Linked DNA regions of Rubinisphaera margarita. Each later gene encodes a partner of the first gene's protein in a complex. Links are inferred from orthologs where the notes say so. Each region holds a gene or a part of one and is shown on either strand. Other genes may lie near its edges. The genes, in order: L1A08_RS15500 and trxA.

Region 1 (9,190 bases):
GGCCGGTGAAGAATGGATGGGAGTAGGCACTGATATCGACCTTCACCAGGGGATACTCGTTCCCGTCTTCCCACTTCACGGTTTCCTTCGACTTCATCGTCGAACGGGTCAGGAACTTATCGCCTGAACCGGTATCCATGAAGACGACGGAATGGTAATCAGGATGAATGTCTTTTTGCATAGCTCGAAAATCCAGGGTAACTGCTGTGTACGGGCGTACCGGCTGCGGCGGCTCCCAATTTTTGGTGATTGGGAAGTCTAATCACGTCCCGGCCTGCTGACAAGCGATTTCAGACTGTTAATGTAGATTGAACGGGAGAGAAATCCTCTTCTCCTCCGTTCAATTGGCGCGGAACTTGTTAGTCATCGACCGCACTCGATTTCACCGGCGTGGCGAAGCCCCAAATCCTGCCTTGAAAGCACTCCGACACCATGATTCCACTTCACGATACCGTGCCTTCCCGAAGCACTCCGTTCATTAACTATCTGCTGATCATCATCTGTGCGGTCGTCTTTTTTCAGCAGATCACGGGAGAGGGATCCGGCACCAATCTGGTGGAACGTTATGGGATGATTCCCGCCAGGCTGATCAATCCGGGAGCGGAAGTCACCCTTGAAGAGTACCAGCCGGCTCCCGGCGGACGGCCGGGCGAATATGAGATCGTCTCCCGACCTGCCGCTCCTTCAGCCGTTCCTCCGATTCTCACGTTGATCACGTGCATGTTTCTCCACGGCGGCTGGATGCACTTCCTGGGCAACATGCTGTTCCTGTTTATCTTCGGAGACAACGTGGAAGACTGCTTTGGACACTTCGGCTATCTGCTGTTCTATCTGGGAACGGGGGTCCTGGCCGGACTGGCGCACTTCGCAAGCATGCCGGGGTCCACCATGCCGACCATTGGAGCCAGCGGGGCCATTGCGGGAGTGATGGGAGGCTATTTTGTGCTCTATCCGCACTCGAAAGTGGTGGCCCTGGTGCCCCTTTTTATCATCTTCTTCACCGTACGGCTGCCCGCGCAGGTATTTCTGGGGATCTGGATTCTGTTCCAGTTGCTGCAGGGCTCGTTTGCTCCGGGAGGAACCGAAGCCAGTGGCGTCGCCTGGTGGGCCCATATCGGCGGTTTCGCAGCTGGATTCATTGTGGTCGTCGTTCTGAAGAACGCCCACCTCATCCGCCAGCCGATCCCCGAGCCACCAACTTATGAGTTCTGATCGAGAAACTGCCGAATCGCCGCAGTGAGATCGTCGGGACGCTCTTCGAACAGATAGTGTCCAGCTGTCGGAAATTCAACCGCCTGCGCGGATGGGAAGCGTGTCTGGAACTCCCGGAGAAAATGGGGCGTGAAGCACCAGTCCTTCATGCCCCAGGGCAGCAGCATCGGCTTCCCCTTGAGACGCTCTAGATTCTCTTCGATCTCGACAAGAGCCCGGTAACTCGGATGCGTCGGACGGAGTGGGATGTCCTTCACGAATTTGTCGACGGCAATCCGATCGTTCCACGATTCGTACGGCAGCAGGTAGCCCTTCTTGATCCGCTCCGGCAATGGTGATGCTTCGTTAACCGCCATTCGGACGGCGGCTCCCGCAAAGAGATTCAGCCCGCGAACGCCAACCGTACCAAGCAGCGGCGTGCGACAGACAGCGATGCGAAGCGGAATCCGTTTGGATCGGAAGGCCGCCGTATTCATGAGCACGAGTCGCGAGAACTGATCCGGCGTCCGACCAGCAGCCCCGCAGCCAATCGCTCCTCCCCAGTCATGAGCGATCAACGTGATGTTCCGTAACTGCAGCGATTCAATGAGCTTCTGCAGACGATCGACGTGCTGACTGAGGTGATAGGCTCGAAGCTGCGGCTTGTCCGACAGTCCACAGCCGAGATGATCAATCGCGACGCAGCGATATTCCGGCGACAGCTGCTTGATCAGATTCCGCCAGGCGAAACTCCACGTCGGGTTGCCATGCACGAACAGCAGAACCGGTCCCTGCCCTTCGTCGATGTAGTGGATGTTCCCGAATTCCGTTTGCAGAAACCGCGAGGCGAACGGATATTCGTCGGCCAGTCCGGCTTTGCTGATTGCAGGATGGACATCCTGATCGGTGAGAGACGTTTGGTTGTCAGTCATACGTGCGATGTTTCGTGAAGTTTCAACAGGACCTGCGTCAGTTCATTCAGCACATCCGGCGAGTGAACCGAGCTGAGTGAGATGCGCAGTCGGGCGGTGTTGTGAGGGACAGTTGGAGGGCGAATCGCTCCAACAAGAAATCCGGCGACTTCCAGTTCGCTGGCCCAGTTCATTGTGCGGTCAGGATCTTCCAGAACAACCGAAACAATAGGAGAATCGGAATCGCCCAGAAGCGTGAGGCCGGCATCTCTGAGAGTCTGTCTGAACTCGACTGAGCTTTTACGCAGGCGACTGCAGCGGTCGGGATCGTCCTGAAGGATTCGAATGGCCGCCGCAGCGCCTCCACAGGCGGCAACGGACAATCCGGTCGAGAACATCAGCGGCCGGGCGGTATTCCACAGCAGCTGAATGAGGGCGGCGGAACCGGCGACGAATCCTCCCTGGGACCCGAGCGACTTGCTGAGTGTGCCGACTCGCACAGCGATTCGACGGTTGATCAGATCGGCGTCGCAATGGCCCGACTCCCGAAGCTCCGTCACCGCTCCCTGTCCGGTCGAGCCATACACGCCGGTCGCGTGGGCTTCGTCGCAGATGATTGTGGCGTCGTACTGCTCCGCCAGTTCAACGAGCCGAGCCAGCGGAGCCAGAACGCCGTCCATACCGAAGACCGTCTCGGTAACGATCCAGCGTCGTCCCTGGTGTGACTGAAACTTCTGCAGCTGCCGTTCGAGGGCATCGAGTTCCGAGTGCCGAAACACCCGCAGCGATCCCCCCGAGAGCCGGCAGCCATCGATCAAACAGGCGTGGTTGAGCCGATCGCAGAAGACGAGATCGCCCGGTTTGACCAGAGCGGCAATCGCTCCCTGACAGGCCGCGTAACCCGACGAACAGAGCAGGACATCTTCGACCGCTTCGAAGGTGGCCAGTTGATCGCGAAGGGCCTGATGAGCCGGCGTCCATCCGGAAATCAACACGCTGGCACGGGCTCCAAGACCGTGCGTGCGAGTCGACTCACACGCCGCGGCAATCACTTCGCGATGGTTGGCCAGGCCGTGATAGTCGTTGCTGGAAAAGTCCCAGAGTTCGCGACCATTCAGTCGGCAGCGCCCTTCACCAAGTGGTTCGACCAGCCGACGTTTCCGCAGCAATCCTTCGGTTTGGATTGTCGCCAGCTGACGTTGGACAAATTCGGAAAAGGGTTCGGCCACGGAAAGGATCAGGTCAGGGAGATTTCATGATCACTCAACCGTTCGTAACCGGTTTCGGTGATCAGATAGTTGTGTTCGATCCGCATACCGCCGACACCTTCTTCGTACGCCCCCGGTTCCAGCGTGACAACGTCGCCAGCCTGCAGCGTGTCGGTGCTTTCCGGAACGAGGATCGGGGCTTCAGGATGCCCGAGCCCGAGGCCGTGACCGGCGTGATGAGTGAAGATGTCGCCCTTGCCGGCATCGAGATACGGCTGCTTGACGGCTTTGTAAACGTCGGCGCACTTCACACCGGCTTTGAGCATTTCTTCCCCGGCCTTCATCCCGGCCGAGCAGAGCTCGAAGAACTTGCTTTGCTCGTCAGTCGGAATCGTCACCGCCAGCGTGTTGGTGAAGTCGCTGCGATAGCCACAGAGGACAACCGAGTAGTCGAGCACGAACAGGTCACCGGACTGCAGTTTGTAATCAGTCGGCAGTCCGCCCTGTTTCGGATTCTTCGTGGTGCAGGCGCGGAAGTCGCCGTAAACGAGTCCCGGTCGACCAGCAGCAGCCAAAGCGGCCTCCTGAACCTGGCGATACATCTCGAACTCGGTGACACCTTCGCCGATGACCTCGCGAGCCCGCTTCTGACCGGCGGCGCCGGCTTTCATGCAGACCTTCATCAGTTCGATTTCGTCGGCGTGCTTACTGCGACGCAGAGAGCGGATGGTCGTTCCGAGATCGAGCGACGTGGTTTTGTGCTTGCCGCCGTCTTCTTTCGAGACCGAATGCGATTCGTGACCGGCGGCCAGAATTTCCCATGCCCCCACGGGCAGCCATTCCGCTTCGACCGAACCGGGTTTGCCCAGCAGTCGCTCAGCCACGGTTTTCACCGCGTTAAACAGGGCGTGGTCTCGATTGATGACCGAATGCTTGTGATCGTACCAGCCTTCGACGACTTCTTCGTCGACAAACGCCTGAGCGGAAGCCGATCGAATTGAGAAGTTATCGCCCAGCAGAGTCGCCTTCTCGCCGTCGCGTTCGAGCAAAAGAAGGCATCGCTCGCCCAGTGAGAAACTAAGCGGCTGAACCATGAAGTTCGACAGATACTGCACGTGCCGGGGATCGGCAATGAGCAGCCATTCCAGATGATCGGGAACTTGGGACCAGAGCAGCGAACGGCGTTTCTTGCAGCCTTCTTCGGTCAGCATGAGGAATTCACTTCCTGTCGAGAGGATTCACAGGTTCTTGATGTCACGTTTGCCCATTGTGCACAGACAGGAAGGTCTATGCCACCCTGCCGGTGGGCCGAGATTCGGACCACAAGCCTGGGGGGGCGATGCCCATGTTTGTTTAGGCAGGCAGTTGTATCTCAGCGTCCGATACCAACATGCCCACGCGAGCGTGGGCATGGCACCCGTCGATGGTCAGATCTGGATCAATGATGGCCCTGGGCGGCGAGCCAGCGTTCGGCGTCGAGAGCCGCCATACAGCCGCTGCCGGCGGCGCTGATGGCCTGTTTGTAGTAGTCATCGGCCACGTCTCCGGCGGCGAAAACGCCTTCAACGCTGGTGTTCGTGCGGAACGGCACGGTCCATTTGATGTATTTGTTAGGATGCGTTTCGACCTGACCGTCGAGGAAATCGGTGTTCGGCGTATGGCCGATCGCGGCGAAGTAGCCGGTCACATCGAGCTCTTCGGTCTGGCTCTCATCGACCGTGCTGCGAATCCGCACCCCGGTCACGCCCTGCTTCTCATCGCCGAGAACTTCATCGATCACCGTGTTCCATTTGACGTTGATCTTCTCGTTCGACAGAGCCCGTTCGACCATGATCTTGCTGGCTCGGAACTCATCACGGCGGTGCACGATGTAAACCGTTGAGGCGAACTTCGTGAGAAAGGTCGCTTCCTCCATGGCCGAATCACCGCCGCCGACGACGACAAGTGGCTTGTTTCGGAACCGCGGGAGGGCACCGTCACAGACAGCACAGGCGGAAACCCCCAGGTTTTTGAAGCGGTCTTCCGACTCCAGACCGAGATAATTCGCGCGGGCTCCGGTGGCGATGATGATCGTGTGCGCCTGGAATTCCTTGCCCTGCAGTGTTTTCAAGGTGAAAGGCCGCTGCGACAGATCGCAGGAAACAACATCATCGGTGATGACTTCGGTGCCGAAGTTTGTCGCCTGCTTCCGCATCAGTTCCATCAGTTCCGGACCGCTGACGCCCTTCTTGTGGTGGGTCGACTTGAGTTCTTCGGCCTTGCGTTCGTCGAAGGCGGTTTCAAAGTAGCCGGTCAGATCGCCAGCCGGAAACCCTGCGAAGTTCTCGACTTCGGTCGTCAGAGCGAGCTGACCGAGCGGAAGTGTCCCTTTGACCCGGTTGTCTTCGGTGAAGGCTCCCTCGAAGACGAGCGGCTCGAGATTGGCGCGGGAGGTGTAAATTGCCGCCGACCAGGCCGCCGGACCGGAGCCGATGATGATGACTTTGCGGATATTCTGATCAGCCATGAGGGCAGTCCTTGTAACTCAATGCAGCCGGAGGGTTCACGTATTTTTACGGACGATAGTACGAACGGCTTCTCGCGGCAACTGACGCTGCGGCGCCTTGGTCAAAACGACGCGGACACGTTCGCCGGTCTCAAAATAAAAACAGGGCAGCGACGAATCGCTACCCTGTTTCGGAGAACTGTCAGGCGACTTAGAACTCGCCGATCACCTCGCCGTCCTGCCGATTGAGCAGGAACTCGTAGGTGCTGTTCGCGGTCTGATCCCGGTTGTGATCGATATTCTCCGAGATGAAGCGGACCGAACCATCAGCCAGAACGAACTGAGCTCCGCCCTGGTGCTGACTGCTGAAGCCCTTCACGAAATCCCAGCCAGTGACCTGGCCGTTGATATTCACGTGACCAGTGCCGCAGTTGTCGTAACCGAAATCGTTTTCGTGAGTCGCGGCAATGGTGCCGGCCCAGACTCCAGCCGAAGCGTTGACGCCGGAACGCTCGTATCGACGTTCACCGACCATAATCGTGTTGCTGGTTCCATCCGTAATGTCCCGCATCTGCACCTTGCTGTGCTTCCAGAACATGCCGGAGGGATTGTGCGACGGGCTGGTATCGCCATTGTCACGGTTCGTGAAATCGTGATCGTTGGCGGCCATGTAGTTCGACTTGGCAGCTTCCCAGCCATCGTTGGTGAAGCGGTTCCACATCGAGCCATTATCCAGCGGCGAACCGACGTCAGAAGGACACATATAGGTGTTGATCACCGTGCGGACTTCCGTCTGTCGGTCGAAGGGCTTGCTGCCTTCACCGATGCCGGCGGCGTCATACAGAGCGGGCTGTTCCACGAACGGCAGAATAAAGGCCTGCCAGCCCCAGCCGGGCCAGCAACTTGCGGCACATGCAGTGGCATGGTTGGCGGATCCCTGAGCGTTCACCGGTTGAACGATGAGCGGGGGGAAAGCGCTGTGGGTATCGTGATAGTTATGCAGAGCCAGGCCAATCTGCTTGAGATTGTTCTTGCAGCTGCTGCGGCGAGCGGCTTCGCGGGCCTGTTGAACAGCCGGAAGGAGCAGCGCCACCAGAATCGCGATGATAGCGATAACAACGAGAAGTTCGATCAGCGTAAAGCCACGCCGATCACGAAGCGACAGATTCATTGAGTCTCCAGAATAGCAATAAAGGTTGGCCCGTTAACTTGGGGGAAGCAAAGGGGGGTGGAATTCTAAGCAGGAGCCTTTAGATTTCAAGGCTTGCAGATATCGTTATTCATAAACAGGACGTTTAGTCACGGCTACACTTAGCCACACCACAAAGTTGGTCTTGTCGTGAAACTGCTTTAATGAACGCCCGTGCCAATCCTGGGACTGCTACGGCCTTCACGGTCGGCGGGGGATTTCTTCGTTCGTCACCGGCTGAAAACTGCTCTTTTCAAGCCCGCCAAAATCCATCAGATTACGAATCGTACCTGTATTCTGTAGATCACCGCGTTGCGTAGGGAAGCTCTGTCCGATGGCGATCCGTTTTTACAACAGTCTCAATCACCAGACCGAGGAATTTCAGCCACTCGAGCCGGGAACGGTTCGCATGTATTCCTGCGGTCCGACCGTTTACGACTTCGCCCATATCGGGAATTTCCGCTCGTTCCTGTTTGCGGATTTGATCCGTCGCTTCCTCGAAGTGATCGGCAACGATGTCATTCATGTCATGAACATTACCGATGTCGGCCATATGACCGACGATCAGGTGGCCGATGGCGGTGGCGAAGACAAGATGGAAGCCGCGGCCAAGCGTCTGAAAGAAGACAAGAAGTCCGGCCGGGTCCCCGACGGAGCCATCGAAAATCCGGACGACCCCTATCAGGTCGCCGACTTCTTCACGAAAGCGTTCCTGGAAGATGCCCGGAAGCTCGGCCTGAAGATTGCCTTCGAGTATCCCCAGCGGATTCCGCACGCGACCAACAACATCACCGAGATGCAGGAGATGATCTCCCAGCTGATCGAAAACGGTCACGCCTACGTCGGCACCGACGGAGCCGTCTATTACAGCGTCGAATCGTTCCCGAAGTATGGTTCACTCAGCGGTAACACGCTGGAGCAACTTCGCGAAGGTTCGGGCGGACGGGTTCAGGAAACCGATCAGGCGGCCAAACGACACCCGGCCGACTTCCTGCTCTGGAAGCCGGATCAGAGTCACATTATGAAATGGGATTCTCCCTGGGGTACCGGTTATCCGGGCTGGCATATCGAATGTTCGGTCATGGCTCGCAAATTACTCGGCCGCGAAGTGATCGATATCCATACCGGGGGCGAAGACCTCATCTTCCCGCACCACGAATGCGAGATCGCCCAGAGCTGCGGAGCTTCCGGCAAAGACTACTTCGCCCGCTTCTGGATGCATGCCCGCTTCCTGATGGTCGAGGGGGAGAAGATGTCGAAAAGTAAAGGCAACTTCTACACCGTTCGCGACGTTCTCGGCGGCAAGGTCACCGGCCGCGAAGTTCACCCAGCGGTCCTGCGTTACGAGTTGCTCCGCTCGCACTACGGCAGCAATATGAACTTCACCGAGAAGGGACTCAAGGACTCGGCAACTGCTGTCCGGAAGCTGAACGAATTCAACAAGATGCTGGAGGCGAAGACCGGCGGGGAAGCAGCCGAAGTCGATAACAGCCATCCGGTGCTCGCTGATTTCCTGAATGCCCTTTCAGACAACCTGAATATCTCCGGCGCACTCGGCGTGCTGTTCCCCTGGATGTCCGGTTCGCATGACAATCCGCAGGAATCGCTGGCGGTCTTGAGAACCATCAACCGGATTCTGGACGTCGCTCCGATGGAACACGCCGCTGACCTCGAAGAGGAAGGCGGTGGAGACGACGGTTTCGACGTGAAAGCCCTCTGCAAAGGCATCGACGACGCCCGCGCCAGCAAGGACTATGCGAAAGCCGACGAGATCCGCAATCAACTCCAGGATGCCGGCTACGAAGTTCGCAACTCGCCGGAAGGAACCGTGGCCACGCGTCAGCTGGCGTAGACAGGTCGGATTATGGATCTGCTGGATCGTTTGCTGGGACACGACGCGTCGACAACGCGTCAGTTCCTCGATATCGCAAGCGGACTTTCCAGAGACCAGCTCGAACGAGAGTTCGATTGCGGACATCGCACCGTGCGGGCGACGCTCGAACATATCGTCTGGAACGTGGAATGCTGGCTCGATCTGATGCAGCAACGTCCGGTTCGTGATCACATCGTTCGCGGACCGTCGATCGAGGACCTGCTCCAACGTTATGAAACGGCTAGCGGAGAGTTGTTCGCATTCTCTCGTCGAATTGTCGACGACGGAATGCTCGATTCCACGTATCTCGACACGCTCGATGAACCGCCACAG
Region 2 (9,298 bases), on another replicon or contig:
GCGAAGTTCCCGTGGAGAAACTTCCCGACGATTTCGCCGAACGCTTTGGCGCAGCGATGATCTCGCTCGACTGGCGATCGGTCGAATCCGAAGAAGGAACCTACAACTGGGATCTGTTTGATGAGCAGGTCGAGTGGGGACAGAAGAATAAACTGATGCTCGTCGGAGGTCCGCTCCTCGATTTTCAGGAGAACGGACTTCCCAACTGGGTCGCCAACTGGAAGCACGATATTCTCAACCTGCAGAGCTTCCTCAGCGATTATGTCGAAACCGTGGTGACGCGATACACCGGAAAAATCCGCACGTGGGAAGTGACCGCAAGAGTCAACACCGGTGGACTGTTTGGTTACACCGAAGACAATCTCCTGGCTCTGACGGGACGCATGATCGATGTCGCCCGGCAGGTCGATGGCGACTCTCGCGTCTTTATCCGAATCGACCGTCCCTGGGGCGATTATCAGGCCCGGGGCAAGCATCGGCTCACCCCCTGGCATGTGGTCGATGCCCTGTTGCGATCAGGAATGGGGTTGGCGGGAATCAATCTTGAGTTGGCGATCGGCTACGAACCCGGCCGCAACGATGCCCGACGTCTGCTGCGTTTTTCCCGGCTCATCGACAGCTGGGGAAGCTTCGGCGTCCCGTTGCATGTGACTGTGGCATGCCCGTCGCGAGCGGACAAGGATCCGCAGGCAGGACTTGAAATCAAGGTCGATGATCTGCAGGATGGAAAGCCCTGGTCGCAGGAGCATCAGGCGGAGTGGTTCAGTGATTTCGTGTCGCTGCTGATGGCCAAGCAACCGGTCGTCGGGATCTTCTGGCCACACCTCAACGATGCCTACCCCCATCGCTTTCCTCATGCCGGACTGTTCAACGCCGATGGGGAACCCAAAATCGCCTGGGATCGCCTGAAAGAGCATCGGCGTCCCGAGTAACCAGCACCCGGCCGCGTACTCAATCTGCTTCCTGACTCTAATCTGAACGTCCAAGTCTGATGCGAATTGCCATCGCCCAGCTGAATCCAACCGTCGGCGATCTTCAGGGAAACTGCGCCAAAATCCTTGAGGCTGCCCGCCAGGCCGCCGAACAGCAGGCCGAACTGATGGTCTGTGCCGAACTCGTGGTCTGTGGTTATCCCCCGAAGGATCTGCTGCTGCGATCCGGTTTCGTGGCCGCCTGCGATGAAGCGGTTGAATATCTGGCGAAGCAGTTGCCCCGCGATCTCGCCGTGCTTGTCGGGCACCCGACACACCGCGACCAGCCGGGTGGCCGTTGTGCCAATGCCGCCAGTCTGCTCCATGAGTGTGAGATCCAGAAAACGATCGCCAAGACGCTGCTGCCAAATTACGACGTCTTCGACGAGCGCCGCTACTTCCGGCCAGCCGAAGATGTCGAGCATGTGGAGTTCAAGGGGCGCAAGCTGGGCGTTCATATTTGTGAGGACGCCTGGTACGGCCAGCCGGAAACGTTCTATCACGAGCGGCAACTGTGCGAGTTCGATCCGGTCCAGCGGCTGATGGACCGGGGCGCGGAACTGCTGATCAACCTTTCGGCCAGTCCGTTCGAAGTCGGAAAGCAGGGGCGGCGACATCAGCTGATGCAGGATCACTGCCGGCGTGGTGGCGTCCCGGCTGTTTTCGTGAATCAGATCGGCGGCAACGATGATCTGGTCTTCGACGGCGGCAGCTTTGTGCTCAACGCGAGTGCAGAGGTCGTTCATCAGTCAAAATCGTTCGTGGAGCTTGTCGAGACCGTCGACCTCGAATCGCTGACGGAGTCGCTCGGCGATACGACTCTTCCTCGAACCGAGCAGTTGTTTCATGCTCTGGTCCTCGGGCTGCAGGACTACGCTCGGAAGTCCGGGTTCAAGGAATGTGTGCTCGGGCTGTCCGGCGGAATTGATTCCGCTGTTGCCAGTTTGCTGGCCGCCGAAGCGTTCGGACCGCAGCACGTGCATACGCTGATGATGCCGTCTCGCTACAGCAGCGGACACAGCGTCGATGACTCGGAAGCACTGGCTCGCAACCTTGGAATCGAAGCGATCAAGGTGCCGATCGATGAGGTTCACAAAGCCTACGAAAGAACGGTCTGCGTGCAGGACGATCTGGCGAAAGACCCGGGCGGACTGCCCGATCAAAACCTTCAGGCCCGTATCCGCGGCGCCATGGTCATGATCCGCAGCAATGCTCGTGGCTGGCTGCCGCTGGCGACTGGAAACAAGAGCGAACTCGCGGTCGGCTACTGCACCCTGTATGGAGACATGGCGGGCGGGTTCGCTGTGTTGAGCGATGTGCTCAAACGCGATGTCTATGCACTGGCCCGATTCGCCAACGAACGAGCCGGTCGGGAATTGATTCCCGATCACATCATCACCAAGGCCCCGAGTGCGGAACTCGCACCCAATCAGTTCGATCAGGACTCTTTGCCTCCCTACGACATTCTCGATGGCATTCTTGAACTGCTTGTCGAGAAGGAATTGTCGCTGCACGATGTGTCTCGGCATTACCCCGAAGACGTGGTGAAATGGGTGCTCCGCAAGCTCGATCAGAATGAGTTCAAGCGTCGCCAGATGCCCCCGGGAATCAAGCTGACTCGCCGCGCCTTTGGCAGCGGGCGTCGCATGCCGATGGCCGCGCGGTACACATCTCCTCCCGGAGCAGACTCCGGAGACGCTCGATGACCGAAGACCAGGAACCCCATTGGCTGCCCGACCTTCGGAATGGGAGTGAAGCGGCGCTGTCTCAGTGCTTCGCGGAGTACCGTCCGCGACTGGAACGGATCGTTTCGTTCCGCCTTTCGCCGCAACTGTCGACGCGGCTCGATATCGACGATGTGCTGCAGGACGCCTATCTCGCCGCGGCTCAGCGGATCGAACACTGCGATACGACCTCGGCTCAGTCCGTCTTCGTCTGGCTGCGCCTCGTGGTGCAGCAGACCCTGATTGATTTGCATCGCAAGCACGTTCAGGCCGCGGGCCGCGATATTCAACGCGAGGTGCGCGCTGACCGGACCGATCCCGGAACTTCCGGATGTATCGCCGGGCATCTGATCTCGCAGGTCAGTTCGCCGAGCATGTCTCTGAAGCGGGACGAGATGAACGCCCGGCTGATGCAGGCCCTCGAGCAGATGGAAGCGACCGATCGCGAAGTGCTTGCGTTGCGACACTTCGAGGATCTTTCGAACAACGAAGTGGCCCAGACCCTCGACATCTCCGTCAAAGCAGCCAGCATCCGCTATATCCGCGCCCTGAAGAAACTCAAGGGCATTATGGATTCCCTCACCGACCTCGGCCTCCAGCCGTAAGTGCGAAACGAAGGCAACCGAGCCCCAACTCGAAGCGTGAACGAGAGACTCGCGACAGACCACTTTCCTTCACACTTCAGGTTGAGAACCAAACCCGCGAGCGAGCGTTACGCGGCCAGGTTGCGATCGTCTTCGAAGGCTTCCGGCGCGGGAGTGGACTGCTGCAGGTCTTCGATCTGTTCCAGCAGGTCGCGGATGACGCGTTCGGTTTCGCGGCGTTCGCTGCTGCGTTTCCTCTGGGCGGCTTCCCATTCGCGGCGAGCCGACTGGACACGGGTCCGTTCCTGATCGGCCAGCGTGCGATGGTGTTCCCACTTGATGAGGCTCTCGTGGATCCACTTTCGTGTCGACGCCTCAAGGGAACGCGTTTCCTGATAACGGCTGCGGAGCTCGGTGAAATCGTTTTGCAGAGCTTCCGAGGCGGCTTCCAGCGTCTGTCGAGCCGAGTCGAACTCTTCACTCAACTGTTCACGGATGGACTCGAGCCGCGCTTCATCGAAGGCATCGTCCTGCTCGGCGGCGATCTCGCTGCGAAGGGCTTCGGTCTGAAGTCGCAGTAAAAGCGTGTCGCGGTGCGTGTCTTCGATTTCGAGTCGGACCTTCTGCAGACGTTCCTGCTGATGAAGCACGAACTCCTGTTGCCGGTTGACCAGAGACTGCTGTTCGTCGAGTCGCTGTTCCAACTGACTGCGATACACCAGCCACTCGGCTCCTTCTCGTTCCAGTTCGTTCCTCTGCGCTTCGAGGGCGGCCGACTCTTCGTCCAGTTGTTCGCGAACGGCTCGCTCTTCGCGGAACAGGCTGTCGGCCCGTTCGTCCAGCAACTGCCGGGCACGACCGAGCTGCTGCCGCAACCGGCGGTTCTGTTCGGAGAAAGTCTGTAGCGACTGCTGAGTCTGTTGAGCTTCGAGCTGTGCCTGATGCCTCCGCTGCTCGAACTGATTCCGCAGTCGTTCGAGGTGATCTTCCTGCAGACGTAGCCGACGGGTCGCCTGGTTCTGCTGCTGGCTGATTTCTTCGAGCTGAACGCGGCAGAACTCTTCGAACTCTTCCCGCTTCGTGGCGAGCAGTTGATCGGCTTCGTTCTGAACGCGGGAGATCTCTTCGAGCCGCGAAGTGCGAAGATGCTCCAGCTCCGCTTCGGTTTCGCGGACGTGCTCTTCGTAGCTGCGTTTTTCGCGATCCAGAGCGGCTCGTTCGTTGTCGACCGATTCGCGGTCCTGCTCGACGAGCCGACTTTCCGCCGACACGTTCTGCTCACGATCCGAGACCGCTTCTTCCCGCTCGGTGACTTCGGTTTCCCGCTGAGCGAGGTCGAGTTTGGTTTGCTCAACCCATTTGGAAAATCTCGTCTGACGCTCGGTCAGTTCGTCCGACTTTTCGTTGAGTTGTGATTCCTGGTGCTCCAGCTCGGCCAGGCGCAGACGCAGCTGGTCGAAAATGCGGCCCGCATCGGCGAGAAGCGGATCAGCGGGGCGGCCTCCGGCGGGCAGCGCAGGGCTGGCGGCGGGACGAATGGAGGAATGCTCCGACGACCGCGCAGCGGCAGAGGCGGTCGATTCGCTGGATTCCTGGCCGGGAACAGACGACGCCGACCCCGGGAGGGATCGGCGCGCGTTTGATTCAGACTCGTGGCTCACGTGGGACTCCCTTCCCTGCGTGTATCACTTCACAGCGTCAGACGCTGCTCATATCGGTCGTATCGGCGACGTTCGCCGCGAGCCGATTATAGATGCTTTTCCAGAGTTGCTGCAAGTTGCTCTTTGGGCACCACGCCGGTCAGTCGTTCGACCAGTTCGCCTTCCTTGAAGATCATCAGGGTCGGGATGGCGCTGATGCCGTGCTCGGAAGCGATGTTCGGGTTGTCATCCGTGTTCAACTTGCCGATCCGGGCCTTGCCCTTGTACTGATCGGCCAGCTCTTCGATGGTCGGGGTCAGCATTTTGCAGGGGCCGCACCACGGGGCCCAGAAATCGACGAGAACGGTCTGATCGCCCTGCAATACTTCCGTTTGGAAATTGTCGTCGGTAAACTCGATCACATTGCCGGCCATAACTCTGGTCCAATCCTTTATTAAATTTGTGTCTCTCTCGGTCCTGTCAGAACCGGATTTACGGACTTGCTTATTCAGACCGATCGCTCTGAAAAAAGACGTCACGGCCGATGATCAATGCCGTATTATAGGTCTGACCAGTCAGGTGTCAACGTTCTCCCGGACGCTCCGACTGACCGGGCTTTCACCCCGACAGGATCCCATTTCATGCGAGAAATCAGGCAGCGAAGGCGAATTGCAGATTCTGCACGACATGCAGCACTCCCGCTCGTCCCCCCGTGTCTGGCCGTGATTCTCGGTTTGTGCCTGTCGACACTTCCCGGAGTCGCCCTGTTCGCGCAATCTCCGTTCGACTCGCCACCTCCGTCGGCTTCCCCATTCGAGACACCGGCTGGGCAAGATGAGCCGCCTGCGGGAATTCCACAGTCCGGCGTTTCTGTCAACGACATCAGCCCCTGGCTTCGCGATGTTCCCATCAAAACGAGCCGGGCCGGATTCCTTCCCGAAGAAAACGAACTCTACTACCGCGTCCTCGCTTATGCCCGCACTGCCGATCCCCAGGCCCTCCGCGAGGCGGCTCAGGAATTCCTGAAGCAGCGGTGGGAGCAGTCGAAGTACAAGCACCTGCCGGTCGAGAAGTTCCCCGTTTATGTCGACATGTATCTCGACCCCCAGGCTTACCAGGGGCGGCCGGTTATCATGACAGGCCACATCCAGCGGGCGGTCGTCAGTGACGCCGGCAAGAACGATTTCGCGATTGATCAACTCTGTGAAACCTGGCTCTTCACCGACGATTCACAGGCCAATCCCACCGTGGTGCTCTCGACCGAGCTGCCTGAAGGGTTCCCGGTCGGCGAACAAGCGGTCGATCATGTCACGGTCACCGGTTATATCTATCGCATGTATACGTATGAAGCCCGCGATACCGGCCGGTTCGCTCCGGTGCTGATGGCCAATCGCATCGACTGGACCTCTCCCGCTGCGGCAAAGCCCGACTACTCCTGGATCACCATCCTGCTGATTGGCGTTGGCCTGGCGATCTTCAGTTTGTTCATCGCTCTCACGCTGCATCAGCAATGGTTGCTGGACCGCGAATCGAAGCGGACTCCTTTTGAAGAGTTGAACGCCACGCCGCCGGAGTCGTTCGGCTCAGACACCAAAGGCTCCGCCAAACGCTGATCCATTCCGCACCCTCTCTCCTCTGACTGCTCTGCAAGACTGTTTCATGACCGAGACTTACCCCCCTTCGCAGCCGCTCGGACGGCCGGTTCGACTGGCCGTCCTCATCTCCGGCGGCGGCACCACGCTCGACAACTTCATGACGCGGATCGGAAACGGTTCCCTCGCCGCAGATGTCTCACTGGTGATCGCCTCGCGTCCCGACTGTGGCGGCGTCGGCAAAGCCGAGAAGCACGGCCTGCCGCTCGAAGTCTGCGCCCGGAAAGAGTTTCCCGATACCGCCAGCTTCAGCGAACGGATCTTCGGCCTGTGCCGCGAGCATCAGGTCGATCTCGTCATCCTCGGCGGCTTCCTCAGCCTGCTCCGCATTCCGGACGACTATCTCAATCGTGTGATGAATATTCATCCCTCGTTGATTCCCGCCTTCTGCGGCAAGGGCTTCCACGGCTCGCACGTGCACGAAGCGGCCTGGCAGCGGGGCGTGAAAATCGCCGGCTGCACGGTCCACTTCGCCGACAACGAATACGACCACGGCCCAATCATCGTTCAACGAGTGACATCGATCGCCTACAACGACACACCGACCGAGATCGCCGCCAAGGTCTTCCGAGAAGAATGCGAAGCCTACCCGGAAGCGATCGAACTGTTCGCCCAGGGCCGCCTCCGCGTCGAAAACCACCGCGTCGAGATCGTGGAACCGCTGTAGGGCACGCTCCCGCCTGCCGGGCGTTCCATTGTGATCTGATCGAGCAATAGAGCCGGCCTGAACTGCCGAAGGGGTGGCCCCGAAAGATTCTTTCGGGGCGGCGCAGCCGTCGGAGAAGGGGGATTTGACGTCTAATTGAGAGGTGGTGCAGTCATCTGAAGTACGATGGGAAGGCTGTCAGTCCTGGCACACGGCAGGTGCATTCTCCTACGAAGGGGTGGCACAGATATTCCTGTCTGTGCGTAATCGATTGCTCATCTCGTTCGCGGTCGATCCACTCATTGAGAGTTCTCAACGACTCGACTCCGCAGCCATGTTTTTCGTCCACAGACAGGAATGTCTGTGCCACCGACTGAAATTGACGGGAACGAATCACAAGTATCGACGTGCAGAAAATGATCAGGCTACCGGCTACCGCGGGATCCACTTCAGTTGACGTGTGTCATTCGAGAATCCCGGGATGGCTCTGATCGCTCGGTGATCAGGGCGGCGAAGCCACCGTTTGAGGCCCGTGAAAAACACGGAGTCTTTCTCTGCCGATCCAGGGCTCTGTGACGCGAGACCTCAAATCGCACTTCGCCCACCGCTGCCACCCGTCGATGGGGCATTCAAGGACGAACCTGTCTTACGGGTGCCGATCGGTCGTTTGTTCGTCCATCGCCTGCTTCCATTCGCCCTTCACCTTCTCGTTGTCCAGGTTCCGCTGCGAATAGTGCAACAACAGATACAGCACGAGGATAAGCAGTGCGATCCCAGTCACGATCCGAAAAAGCAGCTGTCCAAGTTCAGCCCAGGTGAATGCCCGGTGGTCAACCGTTTGCAGCGCAACCGGGAGATCGTCCACCAGCCATTTTTCCTGGAACCGTTCGTCGACCGGTTCCCCGGCAGCGATCCATTGGGCTTCGTCGGCTGCGACGAGCGCTCTCAACTCCAGCGCCTGCGGGCGTTCCGTTCGATAGTTTTCCTCGAGCTTCTCCCACGGCACGTTCTCCTGCATGCGGATCGCGTCCCTGGCCTGCTCCGTGTAGTATTTGGCCGCGTAGGTCCAGCCGGTTTCGCGTGCCCCCTCGGCAGCCGTGAGATAAGCGTAAGCGGCCAGTCGCTGCTGAGTCGGTTTCCCATCAACGGCACGTTCCAGAAGCGAGCCCAGTGCGGCAAGGAGAATTGGCGAGTCGGCTCGTCCGAACCGGAGCATTCCGACAATCGCTTCGCGAGCGTCGTCATACGAAATCGATTCGGCATCGGCCCCCTCAACGACAGTCTGTCCGTTCTTAACCGACGAGAGATAAAGCTCAAACGACTCCTCGGGCGGCATCCAGCCGTCTTCCGTCATCGAATGTCGAGCCCAGTCAATCACGAGGATCTGATACCGCTCGCGGCCGAAGTGAGCGTCAGGATTGATCTCCAGGGCTCGTCGAAGAGGAACGAGACCTTCATCGAGGCGACCGGCGTGGACAAGGACCGTGCCGAGGTTGGCGAGCGTTTCATAGCGATCGGGATCCATGGCGAGGGCCCGTTCCATAATCTCGATCGCTTCGCGCGAACGCTCCAGGCGGTCGTAACTGACGGCGAGGTCATCGTAAAGCGGCAATCGGGCGGGATCATCGTCCGACAACTCGTCCAGCCGCCGCAGGCGATCGCCGATCCGCCACTCGTCGTAAGCGGGCGAATGCACCGGAAAGAAACCAATCACCGCCTCATGCACCCCCGGCATCCGCGCCCGCTCCTGAGCTAGCGTGTCGTTATCCCACAAACACGCGTGAGCTGATGGCGCGATCGCAATAACGATGAATAGCGGCAGGATCGCGGTCAGACAGCAGATGTCACAAGGAATTCTGAGCCGGTTCATAGGCAATGCTCTCCTGGCGAATGAGTGCGGACCGGGCGTTGAGAAAGATCAATCGGCGGGCAATGGTGCGGCCGACTGTTTGCGATTCTTGCGGCGTTTTGTTTCCCGTTGACCTCGTATGATGAGCCAGACGATCAGGGCTACAAAGAGAACTGGAATGCCGATCAAGAGCGAGTTGATTATGAATGCGAGCCGCTGCATACCCTCTGGC

What was found.
Region 2: the proteins of L1A08_RS15500 (region 1) and trxA are in contact, whole or in part, in a crystal structure (PDB 1F6M), measured with the Escherichia coli proteins. The link is inferred for Rubinisphaera margarita from one-to-one orthologs.

The regions. Positions count from the first base shown.
Region 1 is NZ_JAKFGB010000014.1:651,319-660,508, reverse strand. What follows is about bases 3,783-6,554. They hold L1A08_RS15500 (NAD(P)/FAD-dependent oxidoreductase), read right to left. Parts: upstream 5,817-6,554; coding sequence 4,749-5,816; downstream 3,783-4,748. Other genes in these bases: L1A08_RS15495 (DUF1559 domain-containing protein), read right to left, coding at 6,007-6,554; L1A08_RS15505 (M24 family metallopeptidase), read right to left, coding at 3,783-4,521. Also shown: L1A08_RS15525 (type B 50S ribosomal protein L31), read right to left, coding at 1-181; L1A08_RS15520 (rhomboid family intramembrane serine protease), read left to right, coding at 433-1,212; L1A08_RS15515 (alpha/beta fold hydrolase), read right to left, coding at 1,200-2,123; L1A08_RS15510 (aminotransferase class I/II-fold pyridoxal phosphate-dependent enzyme), read right to left, coding at 2,120-3,331; more of L1A08_RS15505, read right to left, coding at 3,340-3,782; more of L1A08_RS15495, read right to left, coding at 6,555-6,966; cysS (cysteine--tRNA ligase), read left to right, coding at 7,319-8,836; L1A08_RS15485 (DinB family protein), read left to right, coding at 8,849-9,190.
Region 2 is NZ_JAKFGB010000015.1:220,624-229,921, forward strand. Bases 3,691-6,570 are described here. They hold trxA (thioredoxin), read right to left. Parts: upstream 5,354-6,570; coding sequence 5,027-5,353; downstream 3,691-5,026. Other genes in these bases: L1A08_RS17220 (hypothetical protein), read right to left, coding at 3,691-4,940; L1A08_RS17230 (hypothetical protein), read left to right, coding at 5,561-6,532. In the rest of the region: L1A08_RS17205 (endo-1,4-beta-xylanase), read left to right, coding at 1-932; L1A08_RS17210 (NAD+ synthase), read left to right, coding at 992-2,677; L1A08_RS17215 (sigma-70 family RNA polymerase sigma factor), read left to right, coding at 2,674-3,300; more of L1A08_RS17220, read right to left, coding at 3,408-3,690; purN (phosphoribosylglycinamide formyltransferase), read left to right, coding at 6,579-7,238; L1A08_RS17240 (tetratricopeptide repeat protein), read right to left, coding at 7,864-9,087; L1A08_RS17245 (tetratricopeptide repeat protein), read right to left, coding at 9,136-9,298. UniProt on the Escherichia coli protein: Participates in various redox reactions through the reversible oxidation of its active center dithiol to a disulfide and catalyzes dithiol-disulfide exchange reactions.